DNA from 4 places in the Hydrogenophaga bisanensis genome. Region 4 is predicted to be linked to each of the others. Evidence: predicted binding sites of a transcription regulator. Region 4 holds the regulator's gene; each other region holds the start of a gene.

Region 1 (7,139 bases), on a different contig from region 4:
GCGCTGGCGCAGGGTGTCGGCCGGCAGGGCCAGCGCCAGCGCATCGGGTGCCTGCGGGATGGCGGCGGTGGTGTCCAGCCGGGTGTGCAGCTGGGCCGGCGGCTGGCCGGTCAGCACCGACAGGGCGTGGATGGATTGCGCCACGCTGGCCTGCAGCGCCGGGATCTGGGCCTGCGTCTGCTCGTTGGCCGCCACCGACTGTTCCAGATCAAGAGACGATGCCAGACCCGCCTGAACGCGCCAGCGCGTGATCTGCAGCGTCTCCTGCTGCAGGGCCAGGTTGCGGCGGGCGATGGCCAGACGCTGCTGAAGGCCCCGAAGCTCGATGTAGGTCACGGCCACCTCGGCCGCCAGCGACACCCGGGCATCGGCCAGGGTGGTCTCGGCCGCCCGGGCGTCCGCCAGGCTGGCATCCACGCCCCGTGCGTTGCCGCCAAAAAGGTCCGGTTCCCAGCTGGCGTCGAAGGCGGCCTGGAAGCGGTTGCCCGCCGGGTTGTCGCCGGACTTGCTGCGCTGTGCCGATCCGCTGGCGCCCAGGCTCGGCCCGGCGCTTGCGCGGGTCACATCCAGAGTGGCACGGGCCTGACGCACCGCCGCCTGGGCCGAGCGCACCGTGGTGTTGCCGGTCAGCGCCTCGGACACCAGCTGAGTCAGGGTCTGGTCGCCCAGTCGCGTCCACCAGCCGGCCAGGGAGTCGGCATCGGTCCCTACGGGCGCCGCCGACCAGCCGGGGGGGATCTGGACGGCTGTGTCTGCCGGCTGGTGACCCGGGTTCGTCGCGCAGGCTGTCAGCAGCACGGCCGCCGACAGCGTCGACGCCCGCAGGAGGGTTTTTGACAGGGAACGGACACCCGGTGGGTGGTGCAATCTGGCCTGATCCATGCATGAATTGTCCCGCCGGAGCGCGGCGAAACGGTGTCGGTGATGTGAACGCCCTGTAAAGCCTTCGGGTAATGCGGGCCGGGTGCTACTGGAAAGCGACTTCGGCAAAGCTGCGCAGCTTGCGGCTGTGCAACTGGTCCACGCCGCCTTCGCGCAGGCGGTCGATGGCGCAGATGCCGATGCGCAGGTGCTGATCGACACGTTCGCGGTAGAAATGGTTCGCCATGCCGGGCAGCTTGATTTCGCCATGCAGCGGCTTGTCGCTCACGCACAGCAGGGTGCCGTAGGGCACACGGAACCGGAATCCGTTGGCGGCAATCGTGGCGCTTTCCATGTCCAGAGCCACGGCACGGCTCTGGCTGAAGCGGCGCTGCGGTGTGCTGGGCACGTTGCGGGTGGGCAGCAGTTCCCAGTTGCGGTTGTCCGTGCTGGCCACGGTGCCGGTGCGCATGATGCGCTTGAGTTCATGCGGGGGAACCCCGGTGACGTCGGCCACCGCCGATTCCAGCGCCAGCTGGATTTCAGCCAGTGCCGGGATCGGCACCCACAGCGGCAGTTCCTCGTCCAGCACATGGTCTTCCCGGACGTAGGCATGCGCCAGCACATAGTCGCCCAGTTGCTGGCTGGTGCGAAGGCCGGCGCAGTGACCCAGCATCAGCCAGGCGTGTGGACGCAGCACGGCGATGTGGTCGGTGATGGTCTTGGCGTTGGCCGGCCCCACGCCGATGTTGACCATGGTGATGCCGCTGCGGTCCTCGCGCAGCAGGTGGTAGGCCGGCATCTGGGGCAGCCGGGGCAGGGCCTTGCCCAGGGCGTCGGCGGCCTGCGCGCTCAGGCCGGCGCGGCGGGTGACGATGTTGCCTGGCTCGACAAAGGCGATGTAGTCGCTGTGGGCATCGGCCATCTCGGCATGCCCGAGCTTGATGAACTCGTCGATGTAGAACTGGTAGTTGGTGAACAGCACGAAGTTCTGGAACCACTCTGGCGCGGTGCCGGTGTAGTGGCGCAGGCGCTGCAGCGAGTAGTCCACCCGAGGTGCGGTGAACAGCGACAGCGGCTGTGCCTCGCCGGGCGCCGGCTCGTGGGTGCCGTTGGCGATGCCGTCGTCCATCACCGCCAGGTCCGGCAGGTCGAACACGTCGCGCATCAGGGCGCGGCGCGCAGCGTCCATGTCGCCTTCGACGTGATCGTGTTCGGCAAACGAGAAGTGGATCGGGATCGGCTGGGTGCTGGTGCCGACCTCCAGTTCGCCACCGTGGTTGGCCAGCAGCAGGCGGAACTGTTCGCGGTAATAGTCGGCGTACAGGTCGGGGCGCGTGAGCGTGGTCTCGTAGCGGCCCGGCCCGGCGACGAAACCGTAGCTCAGGCGCCGGTGGTGCCCTCCCTGCTGCACCACGCTGTGCGTGTGCAGCCGCACGAACGGATAGCAGGCCCGCACACGGGCACCGCCCATGTCGCGGCCGCCCACGAAGTCGCGCAGGGACTGTCGCAGAAAGCCGATGCTGTGCTCGTAGATCGCCTGCACCTGGGCCAGGGCGGCGTCGGGGTCGCGAAATCGTACCGGGGCAGTAAAGTCGGGGGTATGGAGCATGGTGGGTCTATTGTGGACCGACCGGCTGAACCCGATGTGACAGAGGCGCAGGAGACCGTGCTGGATCTGATGACGACCGAGGCAGGACGGGCCGCCGCCGTGCTGGCGGCCGCGCTGGGCTGTGGCCTGCTGATCGGTATCGAGCGTGAACGCCGCAAGGGCAGTGGCCCTGGCCGTGCGTTCGCCGGTGTGCGCACGTTTTCCCTCACCAGCGTGCTGGGGGCGGCGGGGGCGCTCAGCGGCCAGGTGGCCCTGCTGGCCATTGGCGCGGCCTTTGTTGCCGGCCTGGGTCTGATGGCGTACTGGCGTGACCGGTCCGACGATCCGGGGGTGACGACCGAGATTGCGCTGCTCCTGACGTATGTGATCGGTGCGCTCGCGGCCTGGCACATGCCGATCGCCGCCGGCTTGGCCGTGGGCATGACCGGTCTGCTGGCGGCCAGGGCCCGGCTGCACCAGCTGGCCCGTCAGTGGCTCAGCCCGGGTGAGGTGCGCGATGGCATCGTGCTGGCGGCGCTGGTGCTGATGGCCTTGCCGCTGGTGCCTGACCGGCCCCTCTGGGGCAATGTGCTCAACCCGCACGTGATCCTCCAACTGCTGGCACTGCTGCTGGCGGTGCAGTCCCTGGCGCATTTCTGTCGCCGCCTGCTGGAGGCTCGTCAGGCGGTGGCCTTCTCGGCACTGGCCTCCGGCTTTGTGTCCAGCACGGCCACCATCGCCACGCTGGGGTTGGCCGTGCGTGAACAGCGGGCCGATGCGCGCCTGATGGCGGCGGGGGGACTGTTTTCCTGCGTGTCCACCCAGCTGCAACTGCTGCTGGTGGCCTCGGCTGTGCGGCCCGAATGGCTGCGCGTGCTCTGGCTGCCGGCCTTGGGCGCCGCCGTGCTGGCGGCGGCCTGGGGCTGGTGGCTGCTGCGCACCGACGGTGAGGCCCCTGCCGATGGCGTGGTGTCCTCGCCCCGCATTGAAGGCTTCCCGTCATCCGGCACCGACCGCATGTTCAGCCTTCAGGGCGCCGCCGCGGTGGCCGCGTTGCTGGCGGGCATCCAGGCGCTGGTGCATGGCATGGAGCTGTGGCTGGGTCGGGGCGGCCTGATTGCCGGTACCCTGCTGGCGGCGCTCGCCGACCTGCACTCGGCGTTGGCCGCGGCCTTCCTGTCGGCTGGACCGCAAGCCGGGGGCACCGCCGTGCTGGCCGTGGTGCTGGCCTTGCTGGTGCATGCCGGCAGCAAGAGCCTGACCGCTGGTCTCGTGGGGGGCTGGCGCTACCTGGCCTGGCTGGCGCCGGGCCTGTGGGTGCACTCTCTGCTGGCGGCTGCCGGCATCTGGTGGCTGGCCGGACGCTGAGGCGGAGGGTTCAGGATCGCGCCGGCTCCCGCATGGTCACGAACTCCTCGGCCGCGGTGGGATGGATACCGATCGTGCTGTCGAACACCGCCTTGGTGGCGCCGGCTTTCATGGCTACGGCAAAACCCTGGACGATCTCGCCCGCCTCGGCGCCGACCATGTGCAGGCCCACCACGCGGTCGGTGGCGGTATCCACCACCAGCTTCATCAGTGTGCGCTCACTGCTGCCCGAGAGTGTGTGCCGCAGCGCCCTGAACTCGCTGCGGAAGATGGTGATGGCGCCAAAGCGTTCGCGCGCCTGTGCCTCGGTCAGACCCACGGTACCGATGTTGGGATGGGTGAAGACGGCGGTGGGGATGAACTCGTAGCTCATGCTGCGCGGCACCTTGCCCGGCGCAGGGCCGAACAGCTGGTCGACCACCACCATGGCCTCGCCCAGTGCCACCGGGGTCAGCTGGACCCGGTTGGTCACGTCGCCCACCGCCCAGATGCTGGGCACGTTGGTGCGGTAGTGCTCGTCGACGATCACCTCACCCTGGCCGCCCTGGGCCACGCCCACGGCTTCCAGACCCAGACCCTGCACATTGGGTTGGCGGCCGGTGGCGTACAGCACCGCATCGGCCATGACCACGTTGCCGTCTTCCAGTTCGGCGCGCAGACCGTCGTCGGTCTTGCGAATATCGACCACGCCGGCGTTCAGGCGCAGGTCCACACCGGCCTTGAGCATCTCGCCCGCGACGAAGTGGCGGATCTCGTCATCGAAGCCGCGCAGCACCTGTTCGCCCCGGTACAGCTGCGTGACTTTCGCGCCCATGCCATTGAAGATGGAGGCGAACTCGCAGGCGATGTAGCCACCACCGACCACCAGCAGGCGCTGCGGGAAGGGTTCCAGATCGAACACCTCGTTGGAGGTGATCACATGCTCGCGGCCCACGAAGTGCGGCACGAAGGGCGTGCCGCCGGTGGCGATCAGGATGTTGGCCGCCGTGAAGGACTGGTGGCCAGGGGAGCCATCGGCATTGAGTGTGGCCACTGTCACCGCGTGCGGGCCGTCGATTCGGGCAAAGCCGTTGATGACGGTGACGCCCGAGCCGCGCAGCAGGTTGGCGTAGACGCCGTTGAGGCGACTGATTTCCTTGGCGCGGTTGGCCTTGAGGGTGGACCAGTTCAGCGAAGGCCTCTCGCCCTCCCAGCCATAGCCGTGGGACTCTTCAAACGACTCGGCGTAGTGCGCGGCGTAGCTGTAGAGCTTCTTGGGGATGCAGCCGACGTTGACGCAGGTGCCGCCCAGGCCATCGGTGCCCAGGGTTTCGGCCATGGCCACTCGGCCACCACGCCCGGCGGCCATTCGGGCGGCGCGCACGCCACCGCTGCCGCCACCAATGACGAACAGGTCAAAATCGAAATTGCTCATGATGTCCTCAGCGCCGGCACAGAGGTCCGCCGGCATGGTCGGTCATCTTAAGCCTTGGTCAACGACCTTGCAGGCCAGTTGGACAGGGGCCGATCAGTCGGCCCGGGCCAGAGCCTCCGCTTGCCTGAGCACGCGCCGACGCGCCATCTCGCGGCCCATGCCGACGGTGTCCAGTCCTGCCAGGCGTTGGCGTGCCTGGGGATAGGCGATCGATTCCTCCAGCAGGATGTGGTCCAGGTACAGCGCCTCGAACACATCGAGTGCGTGGCGCAACTCCACCGGGTCGAACCACAGGTTGCCGTTGGCGGCGGCTTCCAGAGAAGGGGCGATCTGCAGCCAGTTCTCTTCCAGCCAGCCGTGGTCCTGCACCAGATGCTCGGTCGCCTGGACCACCGCGGGGTCCTGGCTGGCCAGCAGCGTGGGGAAGATGTGCTTTTCCTCGTCCAGATGGTGCTGCCGGGCTTCGCCACTGAAGTAGTTCAGCACGCGCCGGGCCTTTTCCCGGTTGGCCTGATTCAATCCATCGGATTCGATGGCATCGACCAGTTCGTGCAGCTGGCGAATGTGCTGCTGGATGTCCCGGTGGGTCTGGTCCAGGAACTCGAAGACGGCGATGGCAACGGGTGCGGCAGCCATGGTGGACTCCTTCAAGGTGATGGGCCCATTCTGGAGGTGCTGCGCCGCCGCAATTTGATCTGCCTCAACAAAAAAGCCCGCCGAAGCGGGCTCCCGACGGAATGCAGGCCGTGATCAGTAGGTGTACACGCCGCGGCCGGTCTTGCGGCCGAGCCAGCCCGCGGCCACCATTTCCTTGAGCAAGGGGGCGGGACGGTACTTGCTGTCGTTGAACTCGGCCATGTAGACGTTCATCACGGCCAGGCAGACGTCCAGGCCGATCATGTCGGCCAGGGCCAGTGGGCCGATGGGCTGGTTGGTGCCCAGCTTCATGCCGGCGTCGATGTCTTCCGGCGTGGCCAGACCCTCGGCCAGCACGAAGAAGGCCTCGTTGATCATGGGCACCAGGATGCGGTTGACCACGAAGCCGGGTGCGTTCTTCACGGTGATCGGGGTCTTGCCCAGGGCCTCGGCCAGCGCCTTGACGGCGTCGTGCGTGGCGTCGCTGGTTTGCAGGCCGCGGATGATCTCCACCAGCGCCATCATGGGCACCGGGTTGAAGAAGTGCATGCCGATGAAGCGGTCGGCCCGCTGGGTGGCCGCCGCCAGCTTGGTGATGCTGATCGAGCTGGTGTTGGTGGCCACGATCACCTCGGGGGCCAGGATGCCGTCGAGCTGCTGCAGGATCTTGACCTTCAGGGCCTCGTTCTCGGTCGCGGCCTCGATGACCAGCTGGGCGCCCTTGAGGTCTTCGTAATTCGTGGACCCCTGGATCAGCGACAGCGCCTGGGCCTTGCCTTCGGCGGTCAGTTTGTCCTTCTTGATCAGGCGGTCCAGGCTACCGGCGATCGTGGCCAGCCCCTTGTCGACGGCCGCCTGGGCCACATCGATCATGACGACGCGGATGCCGCTGACGGCACAGGCCTGTGCAATGCCGTTGCCCATGGTGCCGGCGCCGATGATGCCGACGGTCTGGATCTTGCTCATTTCGTAATCACTCCTGCCAATTGTTGGAAAGTCGTTGGGGTCAACCTGGATTCTGCGACGCACATCAGGGCCGCAGGTGCTGTGGCGTCCCACAGGTGTCCTGTCTAGGCTGGGGAACCTAACCATTCATCAGGGCCTGTGCTAACTTGCCTGCACATTGTCGCGCACCGTCTTGCAGACAGATGACAGGCCCGTGCGCCCAGGAGACACAAGCACATGTACGACACCATCATCGTGGGCGGAGGATCTGCCGGTTGCGCCCTGGCGGGACGCCTGAGCGAGGACCCGGGCCATCGAGTCGCC
Region 2 (7,139 bases), on a different contig from region 4:
TTGGGTGAGTGGCACGGGGCCTGAGCACGACGGAGCCCGTCGCCGGGCGACAATGCCGGCCATGCAAGCCCTGATCGACGCCATTGCGTCAGTTGACCTTTCTGCAGACGCCTGCCGCGTCTTTCATGGCCGTGGCGGCCTGTACCCCGGCGGTGAGGACTGGACCCTGGACTGGTACCCGCCGGTGTGGGTGGCCACCCACTTTGGCGAAGCCCCTGCGGCCGAGGTGCAGGCGCTGGGCGAGGCACTGGCCACGCGCTGGGCGCAGATCGGCCAGGGGCAGCCGCTGAACTGGGTGCTGCAGCGGCGCCAGCCCGACGGCCCGGCCAGCTGCGCCGTGACCGAGCTGATGGCCGGCAGCGTGCCCGAGCCGCATGTGGTGACCGAAGACGGCGCCCGCTACCGGGTGAACGTGCTCAAGGGCCAGAACCGGGGCCTGTTCCTGGACATGGCCGAGGGCCGGCGCTGGGTGCGACAGCATGCGCAGGGCGCCAAGGTGCTGAACCTGTTTGCGTACACCTGCGCGTTCTCGGTGGCGGCGCTGCAGGGCGGCGCGCGCGAGGTGGTCAACCTGGACATGGCCCAGGGCGCGCTGACCACGGGGCAGCAGAACCACCAGCTCAACGGCTTCAGCGGCCGCGCCAAGTTTCTGGCGCATGACCTGTTCAATTCCTGGGGCAAGGTCAACCGGCTGGGGCCGCACGACCTGGTCATCATGGACCCGCCCAGCTACCAGAAAGGCAGCTTTGTGGCCGGCAAGGACTGGCCGCGCCTGCTGCGCCGGCTGCCCGATCTGCTGATGCCCGGCGGCCACGCGCTGATCTGCCTGAACGCGCCCGAGATCCCCGAGGCGGTGCTGCGCGAACAGCTGGCGCAAGAGGCCCCCGCCATGGTCGTGGAGCAGCGCCTGCCCAACCCGCCCGCGTTTGCCGATGTCTCACCCGACCGGGCGCTGAAGGTGCTGGTGGCGCGGCTGGGCTGAACGGTCACACCCGGTTACCTTGTGCCCGGCGCTGGGGCCGGCGGTGCCCCATAGAATCCAAAAGTTCTCATTTGAAAAAGAAGAAGCCATGAATCAACGCTGTCACACACCCCGGGGCCGCCGCTGGCTGCGCCCTGTTCTGCTGGGCCTGGCCGCCGCCGGGCTGAGCGCTTCGGCCCTGGCCGCCGAGCCCAAAGCCACCCCCACGGCGTCGGCGCCCGATTTTTCGGGCACCTGGCGCGTGGAATGGTGCGACAAGGCCCGGCCGCAGGCCGACTGCGGTGGGTTCACCGTGTTCCTGTTCCAGAAGGGTGAACGCCTGTGCGGCAACCACCATGGGGCCACGGTCAACCTCTCGCGCCTGGACGACGGCGAGCCGCGCTCGATCGTGGGGGCGGTGGCAGGTCGCAAGGCCGTCATGACGGTGCACAGCACCCGGGCCAGCGAGGCAGGCACGCTGTTCCTGGCGGTGGCCGAACACCAGGGCCGTGCGCTGCAGTGGCGCGTGGTGGACACCGTGACGGGCGATGGCACCGACCATGTGGTGGCCCAGAAGGCCACCCTGCGCCGCGAAGCCAACGACGAGCGCAACGAGGCCTGGCAGGCCGCGCGCGACGCCTGCCGCAAGAGCTTCGACTGATTCATCCCCGCCACACGGGTGGCCACCGGCGGGACAGCCGGCCATCCGGTGTGCGACTTTCGGCCCCAGGGAGGCACGATGGACCATCAACTGCTGGACGAGGCGACCTACGCCCGCCGTTTCCGTGAACTGATCGCCGGGACCGAGTCCCTGCACGCCCACGCCCAGGATGTGGGCGACGGCAAGGCCACCATCGGGTGGGGCTACACCTTCAACCGCAACAACAACGAAGCCATCTGGCGCGATTCGGGCATCGGGCTGAGCGACGGCCAATGGCAGCGCCTGCGCGACATCGACCAGGCCGCCAGCAGCCGCAAGACCGCGCTGGGCCTGGACTTCGGGCGCACCCTCAATGAGAGCGAGGCCGACCGGCTGCTGATCGCCTCGTCACCCAGCTACCAGACCTATGCCGATGCGCTGGCCCTGCCCGATTCCCGCGAACGGCTGGCGCTGGTGTCGGTGACCTACAACCGGGGCGTGGGCGCCATGAAGGACCACCCGGTGCTGGGCGCCATCGAGGCCGGTGACCGGGCCGAGGCCTGGTACCAGCTGCGCTACAACTGCTGGGGCTCCAACGCCACGGCCGAGGCCGGGCTGCGCAAGCGCCGACTGGCCGAGGCGCAGGTGTTTGGCCTGTACGACAACCCGGACCAGGTGGGCCGCGACGAGGCACTGTCTGTGCTGGGCATGGCCGAGCAGCGCCGCGAGGCCATGGACGCGGTGGAAAAGCGCTTTGGCCAGACCATCGACGGGACCGACGGCAAGCGCGATCTGGTGGCCCTGGCCAACCGGGACTACCCGGCCATCACCGAGGCCTTTGGCGAGGTGCCCACCCTGCGCGAGGCGCTGGACCCCGCGCGCCTGGCCCTGCTGAGCCACCTGCGCGCCGAACACCCGGCCCATGCCGAGGCCCTGGCCGACGACCGCGTGGACGTGAAGGACCTGCATGTGCGCCCCGGCCAGACCAAGGGCGACTGGAACGTCACCATTGGCGACGGACCGAATGCCCTGACCCTGCCCATGAACCGGCAGACACCGGCGGTGAATGAGCGTGCCGCCGCCCCGCTGTTGCCCGAACTGGAGGCCCCCTTGCAGGCGGCCGGCCACGACGGTGCGACACGGCAGCAGATTGGCCATGCGTGGCAGGACCACCTGCAGCGCCATGCCCACCTGGGGCCGGCGGACCGCGTGCTGCTCAGCCGCGACGGTCAGACCCTGGCGGGGCTGCACGGCCCGCTGATGAGCGAGATGCACATCCCCACGGCCCTGTCCCGGTTTCAGTGGCAACCGCCAGAGGAACAGCCCCGGCAACTGCCGCAAGTGGTCGAAGGTTGGGTTGAACGCGGCGCCGACCGGTTGGCGGCGCTGTCGCCCGTGGCGGGCGAGATCGAGGCCTGGTCCAACGGCGTACGCCAGCGCTGAAGCACGGGGCGCAGCAGCGCCACCGCGGCCAGCGTCACACAGGCCAGCACCACGCCGGTCTGCCAATCGAGGTTCATCATGATCCGCTCCAGAGCAAGGTGATGCGGTAGGTGATCCACGCGGCCGCGTAGGCCAGCGCGAACAGGTAGGCGGTGACGATGGCGGTGGACTTCCAGCCCCCGGCTTCACGCCGCACGGCCGCCAGCGTGGCGATGCACTGTGGCGCATACACAAACCACACCAGCAGCGACAAGGCGGTGGCCAGGGACCATTGGTCGGCCACCACGGCGCCCAGCGCACCGGCGACCCCGTCACCGGTGGCCGAGAGGGCGTACACCGTGCCCAGCGCGGCCACCACAACCTCACGCGCGGCCATGGCCGGGATCAGGGCCACGACGATGCGCCAGTCAAAACCCAGCGGCGCAAACAGCGGCGCCAGCAGATGACCCAGGCGGCCGGCCAGGCTCATCTCGATGGCGTTGCCGGTAAAGCCGTCCGGCGGGGCGGGATAAGACGAGAGGAACCACAGCAGCACCATCAGCGCCAGGATGATGCCGCCCACCCGGCGCACGAAGATCCAGCCGCGCTCCCACAGACCGCGCGCGATGTTGCGGGCACTGGGAAAGCGGTAAGCCGGCAGTTCCATGAGCAGCGGCGTCTGGCGGCCCTGTGCCTGGCCCCGGCGCGAGACGATGAAGGCCACCGCCATGGCGCTGAGGATGCCGGCCAGGTACAGCGCAAAGAGCACCAAGCCCTGCAGGTTGAACAGGCCGGCGACGCTGCGGTCGGGGATGAAGGCAGCGATCAGCAGGGCATAGACCGGCAGGCGGGCCGAGCAGGTCATGAGCGGGGCGATCAGGATCGTGAGCCAGCGGTCGCGCCAGTGGCTGATGGTGCGCGTGGCCATGATGCCGGGCACGGCGCAGGCAAAGCTGGAGAGCAGCGGAATGAAGGACCGGCCCGACAGGCCCACGGTGCCCATGAGACGGTCCATGAGGAAGGCGGCGCGCGGCAGGTAGCCCGAGTCTTCCAGCAGGAAGATGAAGAAGAACAGGATGAGGATCTGCGGCAGGAACACCAGCACGCCACCCACGCCGGCAATGACGCCGTCAACCAGCAGGCTGCGCAAGGGACCGTCGGCCATGCGGGCGGCCACCTGCTCACCCAGCCAGCCCACCCCGGCCTCAATGGCGTCCATGGGCAGGGCCGCCCAGGCAAACACGGCCTGGAACATGAACAGCAGCACCCCCACCAGCAGCACCATGCCCCACAGGGGGTGCAGCACCCAGCGGTCAACCCGGTCGGTGAAGGCCCAGCGGCTGGCATCGGTCTGCACCGCGTCGGCCAGGATGGCACAGACCCGGGCATTGAGTGCGTCGGGGCCGGGAATGTCGGCATCACGGGCAGGCTGGGCGGGCGGCAGGCCCGACGACAGCAGGGCATCGAGCTGGGCCAGCAGCGCCAGGGCGCCGTCCTTGCGGACACTGATGGCGGTGACCACCGGCATGCCCAGCGCGGCCGACAGCCGTGCGGTGTCGATGCTCAGGCCTTGCGCCTGGGCGACATCGAACATGTTGAGCACCAGCACCATGGGCACGCCCAGGGCCTGGGCTTCGAGCACCAGGCGCAGGTTGAGCTGCAGGTGGGTGGCGTCGGCCACGCAGACGAGCAGATCCGGCCGTGCTTCGCCGGCCTGGCGGCCGGTGACGACGTCGTGGGTGATGGTCTCGTCGTGGCTGAGCGGCACCAGGCTGTAGGTGCCGGGCAGGTCCAGCACCTGGGCCTGCCGGCCCTGCGGGGTGGTGATCCAGCCGGCCTTGCGCTCGACGGTGACGCCGGCGTAATTGGCCACCTTCTGCCGGGTGCCGGTGAGCAGGTTGAACAGCGCGGTCTTGCCGCAGTTGGGGTTGCCCAGCAGGGCCAGGCGGGGGGCGCTTGTGCTGCTCATCGGACGACCTCGGCCGCGTGCACGCGCAGCAGGGCCGCCTCATGGGCCCGCAGCGCAAAGGTGGACTGCCCCACCCGCACTGCCACCGGGCTACGGCGCAGCCAGCCACGGGCCACGATGCGCACCGTCTCGCCGGGCAGGAAACCCAGCTCGGCCAGGCGGCGCTGGGTGCGCAGGCTCTCGGGGTCTTCGGTGGCAACGTAGCCGTGGATCACGCCCGGCACCTGCGGCGGCCAGACGTCCAGCCCGCTGGTGGACGGAGGGCCGGCGTCCGGCTCGGCGGCGTTGACGGGGGCCCAGGGGGTGGCGAGGGTGCTGTTCATGATGAGGAGGCCATCAGGCCAGTTCGCAATACAGGCATCCTAAGTAAATGAAATCCATTCGTATTTGTCTTTTGTCAAACTTTGCGCAGATCACCTTCTGAATCGCACCGCCGATCGGACAGATGCTTTAAGCCTCAAGCGATTTTGCTGATTGTTGGAAATAACCGACACCACGGTTTTTGTGCGGGTGCTACCTTCTGCGGCGATGAAAAAGCTCTGGGACATTTCCCCCCCTGTCCATGCCGGCGCGCCGGTGTTTCCGGGCGACACGGCCTACAGCCAGCAGTGGGTGGCCAGCATCGGCCCCGGCTGCCCGGTGAACGTGAGCGCGGTCACGCTCTCGCCCCACGTGGGCGCGCACGCCGATGCGCCCCTGCACTACGACCCGGAGGGTGCCGCCATCGGTGCGGTCCCGCTGGAGGCCTTCATCGGCCCCTGCCGGGTGATCCACGCCATAGGCTGCGGCCCGCTGGTGCGGCCCGAGCATCTGGCGCATGCGATGGGCGATTCGCCGACGGGCCGCTCCCAAGGCGAATCAGCCCCCCCGGGGGGCAGCGACCCGCGCAGCGGCGGAGCGTGGGGGCCACTTCCTCCACGGGTGCTGGTGCGGGTGTACGAACGCATGCCCCAGGACCGGTTTGACAACGGCCTGCCCGCCTTCGCGCCCGAGACGGTGGCCCTGCTGGCCGACCGAGGTGTGGTGCTGATCGGCATCGACAGCGCCAGCATCGACCCGGCCGACAGCAAGACCCTGGACAGCCACCAGACCATCCGGCGTCGCGGTCTGCGCGTGCTGGAAAACCTGCTGCTGGACGACGTGCCCGAGGGCGACTACGAACTGATCGCCCTGCCCCTGAAGCTGACCACCTGCGACGCCAGCCCGGTGCGGGCGGTGCTGCGCGAACTGTGAACACAATAGGAGACCAACCGATGACGACCACCCTTCAAGACTGCCAGGCGCTGGACGCGGCCGACCCGCTGCGTGGCCTGCGCGCGCAGTTCAACATCCCCGCCGGCACCATCTACCTGGACGGCAATTCGCTGGGCGTGATGCCCGCCAGCGCACCGGCCCGCGTGGCCGAGGTGGTGACGCGGGAATGGGGCACCGACCTGATCCAGAGCTGGAACAAGCACGGCTGGTTCCAGATGCCGGGCCAGGTGGGCGACAAGATCGCGCGCCTGATCGGCGCCGGTGCGGGCGAGGTGGTGGCCACCGACAGCACCTCGGTCAACCTGTTCAAGGTGCTGAGCGCGGCGCTGAACATGGTGCAGGCCGATGCACCCAATGGCCAATTGACTCGCAAACGGATCATCAGCGAGCGCAGCAACTTCCCGACCGACCTGTACATTGCCGAAGCGCTCTGCAAGCAGCACGGGATGGAACTGGTGCTGCTGGAGCCCGAGGAGATAGCTTCGGCCCTGACCGCCGAGGTGGCCATCCTCATGCTGACGCACGTGAACTACCGCACTGGCGCCATGCACGACATGGCGGCCGTGACCGCTGCCGCCCATGCCGAGGGCATCCTGACGGTGTGGGACCTGGCGCACAGCGCGGGTGCCGTGCCGGTGGACCTGACCGGCGCCAAGGCCGACTTTGCCGTGGGCTGCGGCTACAAGTACCTTAACGGCGGCCCGGGCGCGCCGGCCTTCGTGTGGGTCAATCCGCTGCACGCCAACCGCTTCTGGCAGCCGCTGGCCGGCTGGTGGGGCCATGCGGCGCCGTTCGCCTTCACGCCCGACTACCAGCCCGCCCCGGGCATCACGCGCTACCAGTGCGGCACCCAGCCCATGATCAGCCTGGCCGCGCTGGAGTGCGGTGTGGAC
Region 3 (7,139 bases), on a different contig from region 4:
GGCGCCGATCAGGCGGCGATCCAGATCATCCATGGCTGACATGAGCATCCTCCAGCAGAGGCAGGCGCAGTTCCACAAAGAACTCGCGTTCCTTGGGGAACTCGAAGACGCGCAGCCCGGTGGCCGCCTCCATGCGCCGGACCACGTCGGCCACCTCGTCGGCGCGGGCGACCGCGATGACGAACCACATGTTCAGCGGCTCAGAGCCCTCTCCGGCCACACCATAAGCCGACTCGCGGCGGTAGTTGTGGGCCACCTCGGGCATGCCACTGAGCACCTCGGCGACCTCATTGAACCGCTCTTCGGGCACGGCCATGGCCGCCAGCACAAAGCGGCCGCCGGCGCGTTCGATCTGGAACAGGGGACCAAAGCGTGTCAGATCGCCGTGCGAAAGCAGTCGCTGCAAACGGTCGATCAGCATGTCCTCGCCGCAGCCCAGCTGAAGGGCCATGTCGGCAAATGGTCGGTCGGTGAGGGGGAATCCGCCGTGCAAGGCGGCGATCAGCCGACGGTCATCCTGCGACAGCATGGGACACCTCCTGCGCATGGTGGTCACGAAACCGACGACCGCCCGTCTGCTTGTAGCGGATGGTTGAAAACAGCACCTGGCGGTCATGACCCACGAGACCGGCTGCGTCGGTGACGCGTTCGATCACCGACCGCACCGCGTCACGGTTCGTCCCGTGCACCATCGCATACAGGTTGAACGGCCAGCCCGGCGCCCTCGTCCGGCGGTAGGCCAGGGTCACCCCGGGTTGTGCCGCCAGGATCTGGCCATGGGCATCCACCCGGTCATCAGGCACGTCATAGACCGTCATGGCGTTCGCGGCGAAGCCCAGTTCATGGTGGCGGACCACCACCCCGAATCGCTTGAGCCGGCCGTTGCGCAGCCAATCACCCACGGTGCGGATGACGTCGGTCTCGGTCATGCCCAGCCGGCGGGACCAGGCCGCAAACGGCCTGGGCACCAGTGGCAGGCCCTCCTCGATCAGCGAGGCCAGGGGCAGATCCTGTCCCTGAAGTGGCTCCGTCGCGGCAGGATGCGACACCCGCATGGGTCGGCGGGACACCGCGTGACGCAGGTCAAAACCCAGATCAATGCGATAGGGTCGCACCATGTGCAGCCGCCATGCCGGCAGGCCGGTGCGCTGCTCCAGCTGCTGCATGCTGGCCTCCACCTGCTGACGATCGGGGCCGGTCATGACGAACCACAGGTTGACACGGTGTTCGCGTGCATAGTTGTGATTGACACCCGGACAGGCTGACACGATGGCGGCCACTTCCTCCAGGCGATGGTCGGGCACTGCCATCGCTCCCAGCACCGCCGCGCCACCGGCACCGTGCGAGAACACGCCACCGATGCGACTGAGGGACCCATCGGCCAGCGCACCGGCGTACCCCGCCAGCACGTCCTCTTCGCACACGCGCAGCGCCACGGCAATCGACGCAAACGGTTGGGCCTTCAGGGGAAAGTCGTGCTGCCAGTCATTGAGCAGCCGCAACTTCAGGTGGGGGTGGATGTCCATGGCTCAGAAGCCCATGCGCGCGGCGCGCGACGTGAAGAAGATACCGCTGGGCGCCGGCACGTCCAGCCGTGCCAGGGTCGCCATGCTGCGGGTATCGATGACACTGACGCGGTTGTCGTCCCGGCTGCTGATCCATACCGCCTCACCGCGGGGTGTGAATTCCATGTGCAGCACGGCCTTGCCGGGCTCCAGGGTCCGGATGACCGCCTGGTTGCGGGTGTCAACGACCTGTACCCGGTGATAGTCGGGGACCGAGAAGTTCACCCAGACCTGGCCACCGTCGGGCCGTGCCATCACGAACACGGGTTGGCCGGCCACCGGAATCCGTGCGACCTCGGCCCAGCTCTCGGTGTCGACCACCAGCACCTCGTGCCGCCCGATGGCGGGTAGGTAGGCATGCCGTCCAGCCACCGCCCACCCGCGCAGGTGCGGCATCTTGTAGACCGGCAACGGCTGCTGGCCCTTGCCGTAGCCACCCAGGATGCGGCGGACCGTCGGCTGGTCGGCCCAGAGGTCGATCATGGCCAGACCGTCCTCGCCGAACAGGCCGGCAATGTAATGTCGACCGTTGGGTGTGACCAGCGCATCGTAGGGCTGACGGCCGATGCCTTCGAACTTCTGCGTCACCGGATGCCTTGGGTCCGAACAGTCGGTCACCCAGATGGCGTCCGCATCGAACAGGCTGTAGGCAAAGCGGCGTCCGGGGAGATCGACCAACCCCACGACGCGGGAGAGCTTTCCCGGCGCATAGGCGGCGGGAACGTCGGCCAGCAGTTCGAGCGTGCGCGCATCGAACACCTTGATGCCCCCGGGTGTGTAGTTCTGCGCCGCCACCAGGGTGCCGTCGGCACTGATCGCCCCGCCAATGGAATTGCCGGCCTGCATCACCCGGTGGGTGATGCGCTGCTCCAGCAGGTTCACGCGGGTGAGCGCACCATCACGTCCAAAGACGAAGGCGAAAAGGCCGTCGCGGGAATAGACGACCGACGCGTGCGAGAGATCGCCCAGTCCCTTGACCTCTCCGAGCAGGGCACGGGTGGAGGTGTCGACGATGTAGAGGGTGCCGTTGGCCCGGCCAATGACCGTCCCCAGATCGCCGGTGCCGCGCAGGGGCGCCGAGGCACAGCCCGCCAGACCACCCAGCGCGGCAAGGGATGACAGGCTGGCTGCGGTCGCCAGCCATTCTCGGCGCTTCATTTCGGATCTCCGGACGGGAACTCTTGAGGAAAGCCCTGCTGAAGGCGCAACGCGATCCAGCGGGCTTCTTCCTCGCTGAGCATCGCCTTCCAGGGCGGCATGGGGGTGCCTGGTCGGCCGTGGAAGATCACGGCGACGAGGCTGTCGAGCGGAAAATCGGCCATGGCCTCCCGCGTGAGCGCAGGGCCAAGGCCACCGGTCAGGCGCATGCCGTGGCAAGAGCCGCAGTCCTGCCGCACCATGCGCACCAGCTCGCGCGAACGCAAGGCATCGGGTGCGGACTGCGCGAGAGCCAGCACAGGCCCCAGCAAGAGCGCAGACAGGACAGCAGAGAAGCGGAGCACGGCATGCCTCCCGGATCAGGACTTGAGGATCACCGCGATGGCGTCCTTGAGGTCCTGGTCGGCGATCTTGTCCGGCCCATTGGGCGACATGGGGATGGGCTCAAACACACCCGATCCACCCTTGCGCACCTTGTCGAAGAGTTGCGCGGAGGCGTCCTTGCCCTTGTACTTGGCCGCGATGTCCTTGAACGACGGCCCGACCAACTTCTTGTCCTTGGCATGGCAAGCCATGCACCCGGACTTGGTCAGAGCCGCTTCACCGTCGGCGAAGGCAGCGCCGGAGCCGAATGCCAAGAACGACGCCAGCAACAGCAGATTCATTTTTTTCATCTGAAACTCCAGAAGTTACGTAGCGGAGACGAAGTGCCTCAAACCCAGGGTGCGGTGGAACCGGCTTTGCCGGGCCACTCGCACCGTCCCCCCTCGAAACGCCGCAGGCGCGCCACGGAGGGGGGAAGCCGTGTCAGCGGCGCAGGGGGGAGACTCAATAAACGTCGTGCTGGGTGTTGTGCACGTTGAAGTGGCCCGTCGGCGTGATCAGGCGCGGATCCTTGATCACGGCCTTGAGCTTGAGGGTCTTGTCATCGACCACCACCAGCGCGCTCTCCTTGTTCTTGGCGCTCCACACCGCGAACCAGACCTCGTCGCCAGCCTTGTTGTATTCAGGCTGCACCACGCGCTTGGCACCGTCGTCCTTGAGGCCCGCCCACTCGGCGATCGGCAGCACGGTGTAGCCCTTCTCGAGGTTGTTGATGTCGTACACCGCGACCGACTGGGAGATCTTCGGATCCGGGTTGAGCGGGGTGTCCGAGTACAGGTGCTTGCTCTTCGGATGGCTCTTGATGAACAGCGCACCGCCACCCTGGCCGGTCAGTGTCTGCACCACCTTCCAGGCGTTCTTGGGGTGCTTGACCGGATCGGTGCCGATGAGCGCGATGGTCTCGTCACCCAGGTGGCCGGTGGACCAGACCGGTCCGTACTTCGGATGGTTGAAGTTGGCGCCGCGGCCCGGGTGCGGGATCTTGCCCACGTCGATCAGCTTGGTCAGCTTGCCTTCCTTCAGATCCACCGCCGCGATCTTGTTGCTGTTGTTGGCCGCCACCATGAAGTAGCGCTTGGACGAGTCCAGGCCGCCGTCGTGCAGGAAGCGTGCGGTGCCGATGGTGGTGACCTTCAATGCATCGATGTTGGAGTAGTCCACCAGCAGGGTCTGGCCGGTTTCCTTGACGTTGACCACGAACTCGGGCTTGAAGTGGCTGCCCACGATGGAGGCCACGCGCGGCTCGGGGTGGTACTCCTGCTTGTCCACGGTGTTGCCGCGGGTCGAGACGATCTTCAGCGGCTCCAGCGTGTCGCCGTTCATGATGACGAACTGCGGCGGCCAGTAGGTGCCGGCGATCGCGTACTTGTCTTCAAAGCCCTTGTACTTGCTGGTCTCGACCGAGCGGGCCTCCAGGCCGGTGCGGATCTCGGCCACGTTGTCGGGCTTCTCCATCCACAGGTCGATCATGTTGATCTTGGCGTCGCGGCCGATCACGAACAGGTAGCGCCCCGAGGCCGACAGACGCGAGATGTGCACCGCGTAGCCGGTCTTGACGATGTTGATGATCTGCTTGGTGTCACCGTCGATCAGGGCCACCTCGCCCGTGTCGCGCAGCGTCGTCGAGAAGATGTTGCTGATGTTGTAGTTGTTCATCTTCTTCTTCGGCCGCTTCTCCGGTGGCACGATGACCTTCCAGGTGGCCTTCATGTCATCCAGGCTGTATTCCGGCGGCGTGGGGGCATCGTGCTGGATGTAGCGCGCCATGATGTCCACTTCCTTCTCGGTCATCTCGCCGCTGGTCTGCCAGTTGGGCATGCCGGCCGGAGATCCGTAGGCGATGAAGACCTTGAGGTAGTCGGTGCCCTTGCCCACCGTGATGTCCGGCGTCAGCGGCTTGCCGGTGGCGCCCTTGCGCAGCACGCCGTGGCAGCCGGCGCAGCGCTCGAAGTAGATCTTGCGGGCCACGTCGAACTCGGCCTGCGTCATCGGCGGTGCCTTGGGATTGGTCGCCTGATACATCGGCTCGTTGGCCAACGGCGATCCGCCCGCCTGATAGTTCGCCTCAGGGGCACTGATCTTCTTGTCTGCCGTCTGTGCAAAGGCACCGGTGCCCACCAGGGCAGCCATGGCCAGCGTGGTCAGGCGGATGATCGTTCGGGATTTCATGGGTTCTCTCTCCGTCGTGGATCAGCTTTGGAGGTGGCCGTCCCTGATTGGTCCGTGGCCCCGTTCGCCCGGCCGCTGTCCAGGACGCTTGGCGAACGGGCACATCGTCTTCCTCGCCCATGACCCTGTCCTTGAACCAGTTCAAGGACGATGGTGCGTTGCAAAAGAACAATGGTCCCCACCACGAGGAACCGGAGAAGACCATGAGCCTGATCGAATGCCGTGACCTGCTGGCCCCTGCCGGCGGGATGGATGAATCCCCTGGCATGCGGTCGGGCTGCGTCACCCTGGTGGGCGCCGGCCCGGGTGATCCGGAACTGCTCACCGTCAAGGCTGCCCGCGCCCTGGGCGCTGCACGCCTGGTGCTGTACGACCACCTGGTCAGCCCCGCCGTCCTTGACCTGCTGCCCCCGGACGCCGAACGCATCTATGTGGGCAAGGAGTCCTCCCGCCATACGCTGCCGCAGGCTTCCATCATTGAACTGATGGTGCGGCTGGCCCGCAGCGGCCGGGCTCTGGTGCGACTCAAGGGAGGCGATGGCTACATCTTCGGGCGTGGCGGCGAAGAAGCGCAGGCGCTGGCCGAGGCCGGCATTCCGTTTCAGGTGATTCCCGGACTGACCGCCGCCCAGGGGGCATCCGCCTCGACCGGCATCCCGCTGACCCACCGCGACCATGCCTGCGCCCTCGTGCTGGCCACGGGCCACCTGCGCGACGGCCAGGGTCTGGACATGGACTGGGCGATGCTGGCCCGGCCCCGGCAGACCATCGTCCTGTACATGGGCGTCAACAACCTGCCTGAAATCTGCCGCCAGCTGATGGCGCATGGCCTGGCGGGGCAGACGCCCGCCGCGCTGGTCGAGAAGGCCACGCTGCCCCAGGAGCGCTGCATCACCGGCACGCTGGCGGAGCTGCCCGCACTCGCACTGCGCCACCAGGTGAGGCCACCAGCCCTCATCATGATCGGTGGCGTCGTGACCTTGCGCAGCCAGCTTCACCCGGCCAGCATCACCGAACCAGCGCCGGCACAGGCCATCCATGCCGTCGCCTGATATCTGAAAGAACGGGATCCGGCAGGCCGGATCACACGGGGTTTGGTACGCTTTGACGCATGGCGACCACACTGACCCTCATTTCCTCCATGGCCACCAAGGCCCTGCTGGCCGACCTGACGGCCCAGTTCAGCCGGCAGCACCCGGACATCACCGTCCAGGTCGAGTCGGTGGGCGGTGTCGACGCCGCCAGACGCGTGCAGTCCGGCGAACGTTTTGACGTCGTGGCCCTGGCCTCCAACGCGATCGAACAGTTGCTGGGCGAAGGCCACTTGGTGCCGGGCAGCCGGGTCGACATGGTCCGCTCGGGCGTGGCCATGGCCGTCAAGGCCGGTGTCCCGCACCCGGATGTCGGCAGCGAAGAAACCCTGAAGCAGGCCGTGCTGGCGGCACCCACCCTCGGCTACTCCACCGGCCCCAGTGGCGTGCAGCTGGCCCGTCTGTTCGAGCGCTGGGGCATTGCCGACCAGATCCGTGACCGCATCGTGACCGCCCCGCCCGGGGTGCCCGTGGGGTCGCTGGTGGCCAAGGGCGAAGTCGCACTGGGCTTCCAGCAGCTGAGCGAACTCATGAACCTGCCGGGCATCGATGTGCTGGGTGGCTTGCCCGAAGCCATCCAGATCGTCACCACCTTCTCGGCGGCGCGCGGTGCGCACAGTGCGTCACCAGCGGTTGCGGACGCGCTGCTGGCTTTTCTGTCATCCCCCGCCACCATGGCGATCAAGCGCCAACACGGCATGGACCCTGCCTGAGCAGGTCTCAGGCGGCACGAATGTTGCTGCACGGGGGAAACATCCATGCCCCATGAAGC
Region 4 (7,139 bases):
ATGCAGTGGTGGTACGGCCACAACGCGGTGGGCTTCTTCCTGACCGCCGCCTTCCTGGGCATGATGTATTACTTCATCCCCAAGCAGGCCGAGCGTCCGGTGTACTCGTATCGCCTGTCGATCGTCCACTTCTGGGCCCTGATCTTCACCTACATGTGGGCCGGCCCACACCACCTGCACTACACCGCGTTGCCGGATTGGACCCAATCGGTCGGCATGGTGTTCTCCCTCATTCTGCTGGCCCCCAGCTGGGGCGGCATGATCAACGGCATCATGACCCTCTCGGGCGCCTGGCACAAACTGCGTGACGATCCCATCCTGCGCTTCCTGATCGTGTCCCTGTCGTTCTACGGCATGTCCACCTTCGAAGGCCCGATGATGTCCATCAAGACCGTCAATGCGCTGTCGCACTACACCGACTGGACCGTGGGCCACGTGCACTCCGGCGCCCTGGGTTGGGTGGGTCTGGTGTCCATGGGGTCCCTGTACTACCTGATCCCACGCCTGTTCGGCCAGAAGAAGATGTACTCGGTGCCCGCCATCGAACTGCACTTCTGGATCGCCACCATCGGCATCGTGCTGTACATCGCCGCCATGTGGATTGCCGGTGTGATGCAAGGCCTGATGTGGCGCTCGGTCAACCCCGACGGCAGCCTGACCTACACATTCGTCGAATCGGTCAAGGCCACCTTCCCGTTCTACGTGATCCGTCTGCTCGGTGGCTTGCTCTACCTCAGCGGCATGATCGTGATGCTGTGGAACGTTGTCATGACTGCACGCCAGGGTCGCGCCATCAACGCGCCTGTGGTGGCCGTGAACCCTGCCCACGCCTGAGGAGAAGAACAACATGGCTAGCAACGAAAAACTCACCGGCCACGCCCGGATCGAGACCAGCAACTTCCTCATGATCGTCCTGATCACCCTGGTGGTGGCCGTGGGCGGTCTGGTGGAGATCGTGCCGCTGTTCTTCCAGAAGTCAACCACGCAGCCGGTCGAGGGACTCAAGCCCTACAGCGCACTGCAGCTGGCCGGTCGCGACGTCTACGTCAAGGAAGGCTGCTACAACTGTCACTCGCAAATGGTCCGTCCCTTCCAGGCCGAGACGCTGCGTTACGGTCCGTACTCGGTCGCTGGCGAGTTCGTCTACGACCGTCCGTTCCAGTGGGGCTCCAAGCGGACCGGTCCTGATCTGCACCGTGTGGGTGGTCGCTACAGCGATGAATGGCACCGTGTGCACCTGAACAACCCGCGCGATGTGGTGCCCGAGTCCAACATGCCCGCGTATCCCTGGCTGGCCAACAAGCAAGTGAAAGCTGAAGAGTTGCCCAGGCGCATGGAAGTGCTGCGCACCCTCGGCGCTCCCTACACCGACGAAGAGATCGCCAAGTCGGTGGACGAAGTCAAAGGCAAAACCGAGCTGGAGGCTGTGATCGCCTACCTGCAGGTTCTGGGTACTGCCCGCAGCGCCGCCAAGGTGGCACAGCAATAACGGAGGTCGCATGGACATCAATGACCTGCGAAGCATCGTCACCACGGTCAGCTTTCTGACCTTCGTGGGGATCGTGGTCTGGGCCTGGTCCAAGAGCAACCAGCCCGACTTTGATGAGGCAGCCCAGCTGCCCTTCAAGGAAGACTGAACCGCGGCACGACAAAGAGAAACATCATGAGCGATTTCACTAGCGATTTCTGGCACCTTTATGTTGCCATTGCCACCCTGGTCAGCATTCTTGCCTGCGCAGTGCTGCTCTGGATCAGCGGCACGACCAAGGCGGCTACCCATGCCGACAACACCACCGGTCACGTCTGGGATGAAGACCTCAAGGAGATGAACAACCCGCTGCCCAAGTGGTGGGTGTACCTGTTCATCATCACCGTGATCTTTGGCCTGGTGTACGGTGCCATGTACCCGATGTTCGGCAAGTTTCAGGGTGCCCTGGGCTGGTCTTCAACCGGTCAGCACACGGCCGAGGTCAAGAAGGTGGATGCAGCCATCGCTCCGGTGTACGCCAAGTACAACGGCATGGCGCCGGAGCAGATTGCCGCCGATGCTCAAGCCATGGCGATTGGTGAGCGACTGTTCATGAACTATTGCGCCCAGTGCCACGGCTCTGACGCGCGTGGTGGCAAGTCCTTCCCCAACCTGGCGGACACCGACTGGCTGGGTGGTTCGGACCACGCCTACATCAAGACCACCATCGCGCAAGGTCGCACCGGCGTGATGCCTCCCATGGCCGCTGCCGTGGGTGGCCCGGAAGACGTTCGCAACCTGGCTCACTATGTTCTGAGCCTGTCCGGCAGCCCGCACGACAGCGTGCGCGCCACCGAAGGGAAGGGCAAGTGGGGTGCCTGCGCGGCCTGCCACGGACCGGATGGCAAGGGCATGCAGGCCATGGGTGCACCTAACCTGACCGACGGTGTCTGGCTGCATGGTTGGGGTGAAGAGGCCATCGTTCGCGCGGTGACCAACGGCTTCACCAACCAGATGCCTGCACAGGCCGCCCTGCTCAACGAAGCCCAGATCAATGTGCTGGCTTCCTATGTGTGGGGCTTGTCCAACAAGGCCAAGTAAACCGGACGTCTCCTGACGTCCCGATCCAGCCAGGACCTTAAGTGACCCAGCCAGCTGCCGACCCTGCGTTGACACCACAGCCCACGGCTTCCGCATCGTCAGACGCACCGCCCGCCGGTGTGCCTGCCGATGACGAGGTGATGGTCTCCTTGTACGCCTCGCGCAAGAAGATCCAGCCCCGTTCCGTGTTCGGCCTGTTCACCAAGTGGCGGTGGGCCACGGTCTGGCTCACGCAGCTGGTCTTCTACGGCCTGCCCTGGCTGGAGTGGAATGCCCGCCAGGCGGTGCTCTTCGATCTTGAAGCGCGCCGCTTCTTCATTTTCGGCTTGGTCCTGTATCCCCAGGACTTCATCTACCTGACCGGACTGCTGGTCATCTCCGCGCTGGCCCTGTTCCTGTTCACCGCGGTGGCGGGGCGGTTGTGGTGCGGCTACGCCTGCCCGCAAACCGTCTACACCGAGATTTTTCTCTGGATCGAGAAAAAGGTCGAAGGCGACCGCTCGGCGCGCCTGCGTCTGGACCAGGCGCCACTGTCGCCCAGCAAGTTCGGCAAGCGCGGCCTGAAACACCTCCTGTGGGTGTTGTTTGCCCTGTGGACCGGTTTCACTTTCGTCGGGTATTTCACCCCGATCCGGGAACTGGCCACATTGACCCTGGCCGCGTCCCTGGGGCCATGGCAGACCTTCTGGGTCTTTTTCTACGGTTTTGCCACCTATGGCAATGCCGGCTGGATGCGTGAGCAGGTGTGCAAGTACATGTGCCCGTATGCGCGATTCCAGAGCGCCATGTTCGACAAGGACACGATGATTGTGACCTACGACAAGGCGCGCGGCGAGCCGCGAGGTGCCCGTTCCAAGAAGGCGGATCCCAAGGCGCTTGGACTGGGTTCCTGCGTGGACTGTTCGCTGTGCGTGCAGGTGTGCCCGACCGGGATCGATATCCGGAACGGCCTTCAGTACGAGTGCATCGGTTGCGGCGCCTGCATCGATGTTTGCGATGAGGTGATGGACAAGGTGGGCTATCCCCGCGGTCTGGTCAAATACTCCACGCAGAACGGCATGGCCCAGGGATGGACTCGCCAGGAGATGATCCGGCACGCGTTCCGTCCCCGCGTGCTGGTGTACACCACCATTCTGGCGGTCATCACCATCGCGGTATTTACCAGCCTGTTCCTGCGCACCCCCCTCAAGGTGGACGTGATTCGCGATCGCGGATCCCTGGCTCGAATGGTCGAGCACGGCCGCATCGAGAACGTCTTCCGTCTCCAGATCATGAATGCCACCGAGGAGAGGCAGGTCTACCGTGTCACGGTGGAAGGACTGGACGGTATTGCCATCGCGTCGGAGACCGAGGTGGAGGTGTTGCCCACTGAGGTTCGCTCCGCTCCCATGGCGGTCCAGATTCCGCCGAATGCGGCATCACCGGGCTCACACCCCATCCGGTTCACCATCCGCTCCACCGGCGACTCGGTGGACGAGGTGGTCGAAAAGGCCGTGTTTCTGGTTCCCCGCTAAACTGATCTTCCCAAGGTACTCCATGGACCACGTCATGTCGTCAGATTCTGCTCCGTCAAGCCGCCATCCCGTGCCGACCGCGTGGTGGCGTGTCCCGCACATGTGGCTGGTCGTCGGCGGTCCGCTGCTGGTGGTCGTGGCGGGCATTGCCACGGTCATCCTGGCGGTGCGCAACCCCGACCCCGTGCTGGACAAGGTCGTGTACGAGCGGGACCTGGCGGCCGCCAAGGATCTGGAAGGCAAGGCGCGGGAAGAGGCGCTCATCCGGATGCAGCCCGCCCATCAGGCGCGCAACCACGCCGCGTCGCCGGTGGTGCCTGCGGGCAAGTGACGGTTCGTGCGCCCAGACTTGGGCGCACACCGTATGAATGCCGGGGATCCGTTCACCAGTCAGTCAGGAGAGCAGACGATGGGAAAAGCCCAAAGATGGATGTGGATTGCCTGGCCAGCTTTTCTGGTCGCTGGTGTGATGGAAATGCTGGTGTTCGCGGTGGTCGACCCGGGTGATCTCCACTGGTTCGGCGAGCCGGTGGCCATGTCCCGTCAGGCGGTGTACACCTTGGCGTTCTTTGTCTTCTGGGTGTTTGCCATGGCGTCCAGCACACTCACCACCATGCTTGCGATGTCCCCGTTTGAGGTCAACCGCTGTCCCGTGCCGCCCGACGAACGACCCAGGGACTGCGCCCGCAACGGTTGCAACTGACTGATACCGGGGCGCGTTGCTTGCGCCTCGGCAAACCCTCGACTCAGCGGCAGGGCTGAGGGTTGACAATCTTTCGCAGGGCGTCCGTGTCCTTGATGTGCACGTAGCGCTGCTTCACCTCGATGATGCCTTCCTCCACGAACTTGGAGAAGGTGCGACTGACTGTCTCCAGCTTCATGCCCAGATAGCTGCCAATCTCCTCGCGGGTCATGCGCAGGATGAGTTCCGACTGGGAGAACCCGCGCGCGTGCAGGCGCTGCACCAGGTTCAGCAGGAAGGCCGCCAGACGCTCTTCCGCCCGCATGCTGCCCAGCAGCAGCATCACCGAATGATCGCGGACGATCTCTCGGCTCATGATCTTGTGCACGTGGTGCTGGAGCGTGGTGAACTCGCGGGAGAGTTCCTCCACCTGATCAAAAGGCATTACACAGACTTCGGCATCCTCCAGCGCGATCGCATCACAGGAGTGCCGATCGTTGACGATGCCATCCAGGCCGATGATCTCGCCCGTCATCTGGAAGCCGGTCACCTGATCCCGGCCATCTGCCGTGGTGATGCAGGTCTTGAAGAACCCTGAACGGACCGCGTACAGCGAGGTGAATTTGTCCCCGGTGTTGAACAGTGACGTCCCGCGTTTGATCCGCCGGCGTGTGCTGATGACGCTGTCGAGCTTGTCGATTTCGTCCGCGTTGAGGCCCATCGGCAGACACAACTCCCGCAGGTTGCAACTCGAACAGGCGACTTTGATGCTTTGGATGTCCATGCTTTTTGCGAGTATTTCGCGCGCAAGCTTAACCCAAAGGATTGTCGGGTGTCGAGAAACACAGTGCTGGCGCGGATTTGATGACGGTGGTTTCCCCAGTAGTCGCCAGGCGCTTGATGAAGATCAAGGGGCGCAGGCATGCGTTCGTGCACAGTTCCAGACAAGTTTGGAGAATCTTCCGTGAGTCATGCCATTTCAGACGAACTGCTCAAGCGGTTCGATGTGCCCGGTCCCCGTTACACCTCCTATCCCACCGCTGATCGGTTCGTGGAGGCGTTTGTTGAAAGCGACTACATCCAGGCACTGGAACAGCGTGCGGCCGGGTCCATGGCGCTGCCGCTGTCGATTTACGTGCACATTCCGTTCTGCGAGTCTGTGTGCTATTACTGCGCCTGCAACAAGGTGATCACCAAGCACCACGAGCGGGCGGCCGAGTACCTTCGCTATCTCAGCCGCGAGGTCGAGCTTCAGGTCCAGCACTTCGGCAAGGGCCATGCCGTGTCCCAGCTTCACCTGGGGGGCGGCACACCCACCTTCCTCTCGGACCCCGAGCTGGAAGACCTCATGACCATGTTGCGCCGCAATTTCACGCTAGTGCCCGGGGGGGAATACTCCATCGAGGTGGATCCCCGCACGGTGACCGACCAGCGGTTGCAGACACTGGCGCGACTGGGCTTCAACCGGCTCAGTTTTGGCGTGCAGGACTTCGATCCGGCGGTCCAGAAGGCGGTTCATCGTGTGCAACCGGCCGAGCAGGTGTTCAAGCTGGTCGAAACCGCCCGCAAGATCGGGTTCGAATCGGTCAATGTGGATCTGATCTACGGCTTGCCTCTTCAGACGCCCGAGTCCTTCCGCCGGACCCTCGCTCAGGTCAGCGAACTCAGACCGGACCGGATCGCGCTCTACGCGTATGCACACCTGCCCAGCCGGTTCAAGCCGCAGCGTCGGATCATCGCCGCCGAGTTGCCCAGCCCTGGCGACAAGCTGTCGATGCTGTCCATGTCGCTGGACGCCATGAGCGACGCCGGGTATGTCTACGTTGGCATGGATCACTTTGCCTTGCCGACCGACGCGCTGGCGGTCGCCAAGCGCCAGGGCCGCCTGCACCGCAACTTCCAAGGTTATAGCACCCAGCCGGATTGCGATCTGATCGCCTTGGGGGTATCGGCCATCGGCCGCATCGGAGCCACCTACAGTCAGAACGCGAAGACGCTGGAGGAGTACTACGACGCGCTCGATCAGGGGCGTCTGCCCATCGTGCGCGGATTGGCTCTCACACGTGACGACCTTCTGCGCCGTTCGGTGATCATGTCGATCATGTGCCAGGGTTCGGTCCAGTTCGAATCCATCGAACTCGGGCACCTGATCGACTTCCGGTCCTACTTTGCGCGCGAACTCGAGACCTTGTCCGGCTTGTCCGAGTTCGGGCTGGTCACGGTCGACGGCCAGGGTATCCAGGTCACTTCCACCGGGTGGTATCTGGTGCGAGCGATTGCGATGGTGTTTGACCGATACCTTCAGTCCGACATCGACCGCGCCCGTTTTTCCAAGATCATCTGACGGTGACCTTGCCGGCTGCGCTGGTGTTCC

The links. Region 4 encodes FNR, which switches genes on or off when oxygen is low (the NO sensors DNR and NnrR bind a similar motif). Its sites were predicted from a motif close to TTGATNNNNATCAA; they were not measured.
Region 1: a site for FNR is predicted at 5,925-5,938, ahead of ACFQNJ_RS15740 (hemerythrin domain-containing protein). Genes of this name have one in related genera too.
Region 2: a site for FNR is predicted at 5,380-5,393, ahead of ACFQNJ_RS05235 (FeoA family protein). Genes of this name have one in related genera too.
Region 3: a site for FNR is predicted at 5,408-5,421, ahead of cobA (uroporphyrinogen-III C-methyltransferase). Genes of this name have one in related genera too.

The regions. Positions count from the first base shown of each region.
Region 1 is NZ_JBHTBX010000012.1:37,558-44,696, reverse strand. Features, by position in the region: gene ACFQNJ_RS15760 (efflux transporter outer membrane subunit) at 1-882, opposite strand, end outside; gene ACFQNJ_RS15755 (AMP nucleosidase) at 968-2,473, opposite strand; gene ACFQNJ_RS15750 (MgtC/SapB family protein) at 2,486-3,820, shown strand; gene gorA (glutathione-disulfide reductase) at 3,831-5,234, opposite strand; gene ACFQNJ_RS15740 (hemerythrin domain-containing protein) at 5,328-5,870, opposite strand; gene ACFQNJ_RS15735 (3-hydroxybutyryl-CoA dehydrogenase) at 5,985-6,836, opposite strand; gene ACFQNJ_RS15730 (GMC family oxidoreductase) at 7,053-7,139, shown strand, end outside.
Region 2 is NZ_JBHTBX010000002.1:536,228-543,366, reverse strand. Features, by position in the region: gene ACFQNJ_RS05260 (YkgJ family cysteine cluster protein) at 1-24, shown strand, start outside; gene ACFQNJ_RS05255 (class I SAM-dependent methyltransferase) at 62-982, shown strand; gene ACFQNJ_RS05250 (hypothetical protein) at 1,071-1,622, shown strand; gene ACFQNJ_RS05245 (glycoside hydrolase family protein) at 1,701-3,044, shown strand; gene feoB (ferrous iron transporter B) at 3,121-4,992, opposite strand; gene ACFQNJ_RS05235 (FeoA family protein) at 4,989-5,315, opposite strand; gene ACFQNJ_RS05230 (cyclase family protein) at 5,521-6,225, shown strand; gene kynU (kynureninase) at 6,246-7,139, shown strand, end outside.
Region 3 is NZ_JBHTBX010000003.1:249,813-256,951, forward strand. Features, by position in the region: gene ahbB (siroheme decarboxylase subunit beta) at 1-42, opposite strand, end outside; gene ACFQNJ_RS06515 (Lrp/AsnC family transcriptional regulator) at 26-529, opposite strand; gene ahbB (siroheme decarboxylase subunit beta) at 513-1,526, opposite strand; gene ACFQNJ_RS06525 (cytochrome D1 domain-containing protein) at 1,530-2,723, opposite strand; gene ACFQNJ_RS06530 (c-type cytochrome) at 2,720-3,067, opposite strand; gene ACFQNJ_RS06535 (c-type cytochrome) at 3,083-3,397, opposite strand; gene ACFQNJ_RS06540 (cytochrome D1 domain-containing protein) at 3,552-5,276, opposite strand; gene cobA (uroporphyrinogen-III C-methyltransferase) at 5,525-6,328, shown strand; gene ACFQNJ_RS06550 (substrate-binding domain-containing protein) at 6,388-7,080, shown strand; gene ACFQNJ_RS06555 (nitrate- and nitrite sensing domain-containing protein) at 7,133-7,139, shown strand, end outside.
Region 4 is NZ_JBHTBX010000001.1:179,025-186,163, reverse strand. Features, by position in the region: gene ccoN (cytochrome-c oxidase, cbb3-type subunit I) at 1-834, shown strand, start outside; gene ccoO (cytochrome-c oxidase, cbb3-type subunit II) at 848-1,489, shown strand; gene ACFQNJ_RS00915 (cbb3-type cytochrome oxidase subunit 3) at 1,500-1,637, shown strand; gene ccoP (cytochrome-c oxidase, cbb3-type subunit III) at 1,664-2,569, shown strand; gene ccoG (cytochrome c oxidase accessory protein CcoG) at 2,710-4,083, shown strand; gene ACFQNJ_RS00900 (FixH family protein) at 4,118-4,414, shown strand; gene ACFQNJ_RS00895 (hypothetical protein) at 4,493-4,786, shown strand; gene fnr (fumarate/nitrate reduction transcriptional regulator Fnr) at 4,830-5,549, opposite strand; gene hemN (oxygen-independent coproporphyrinogen III oxidase) at 5,730-7,109, shown strand.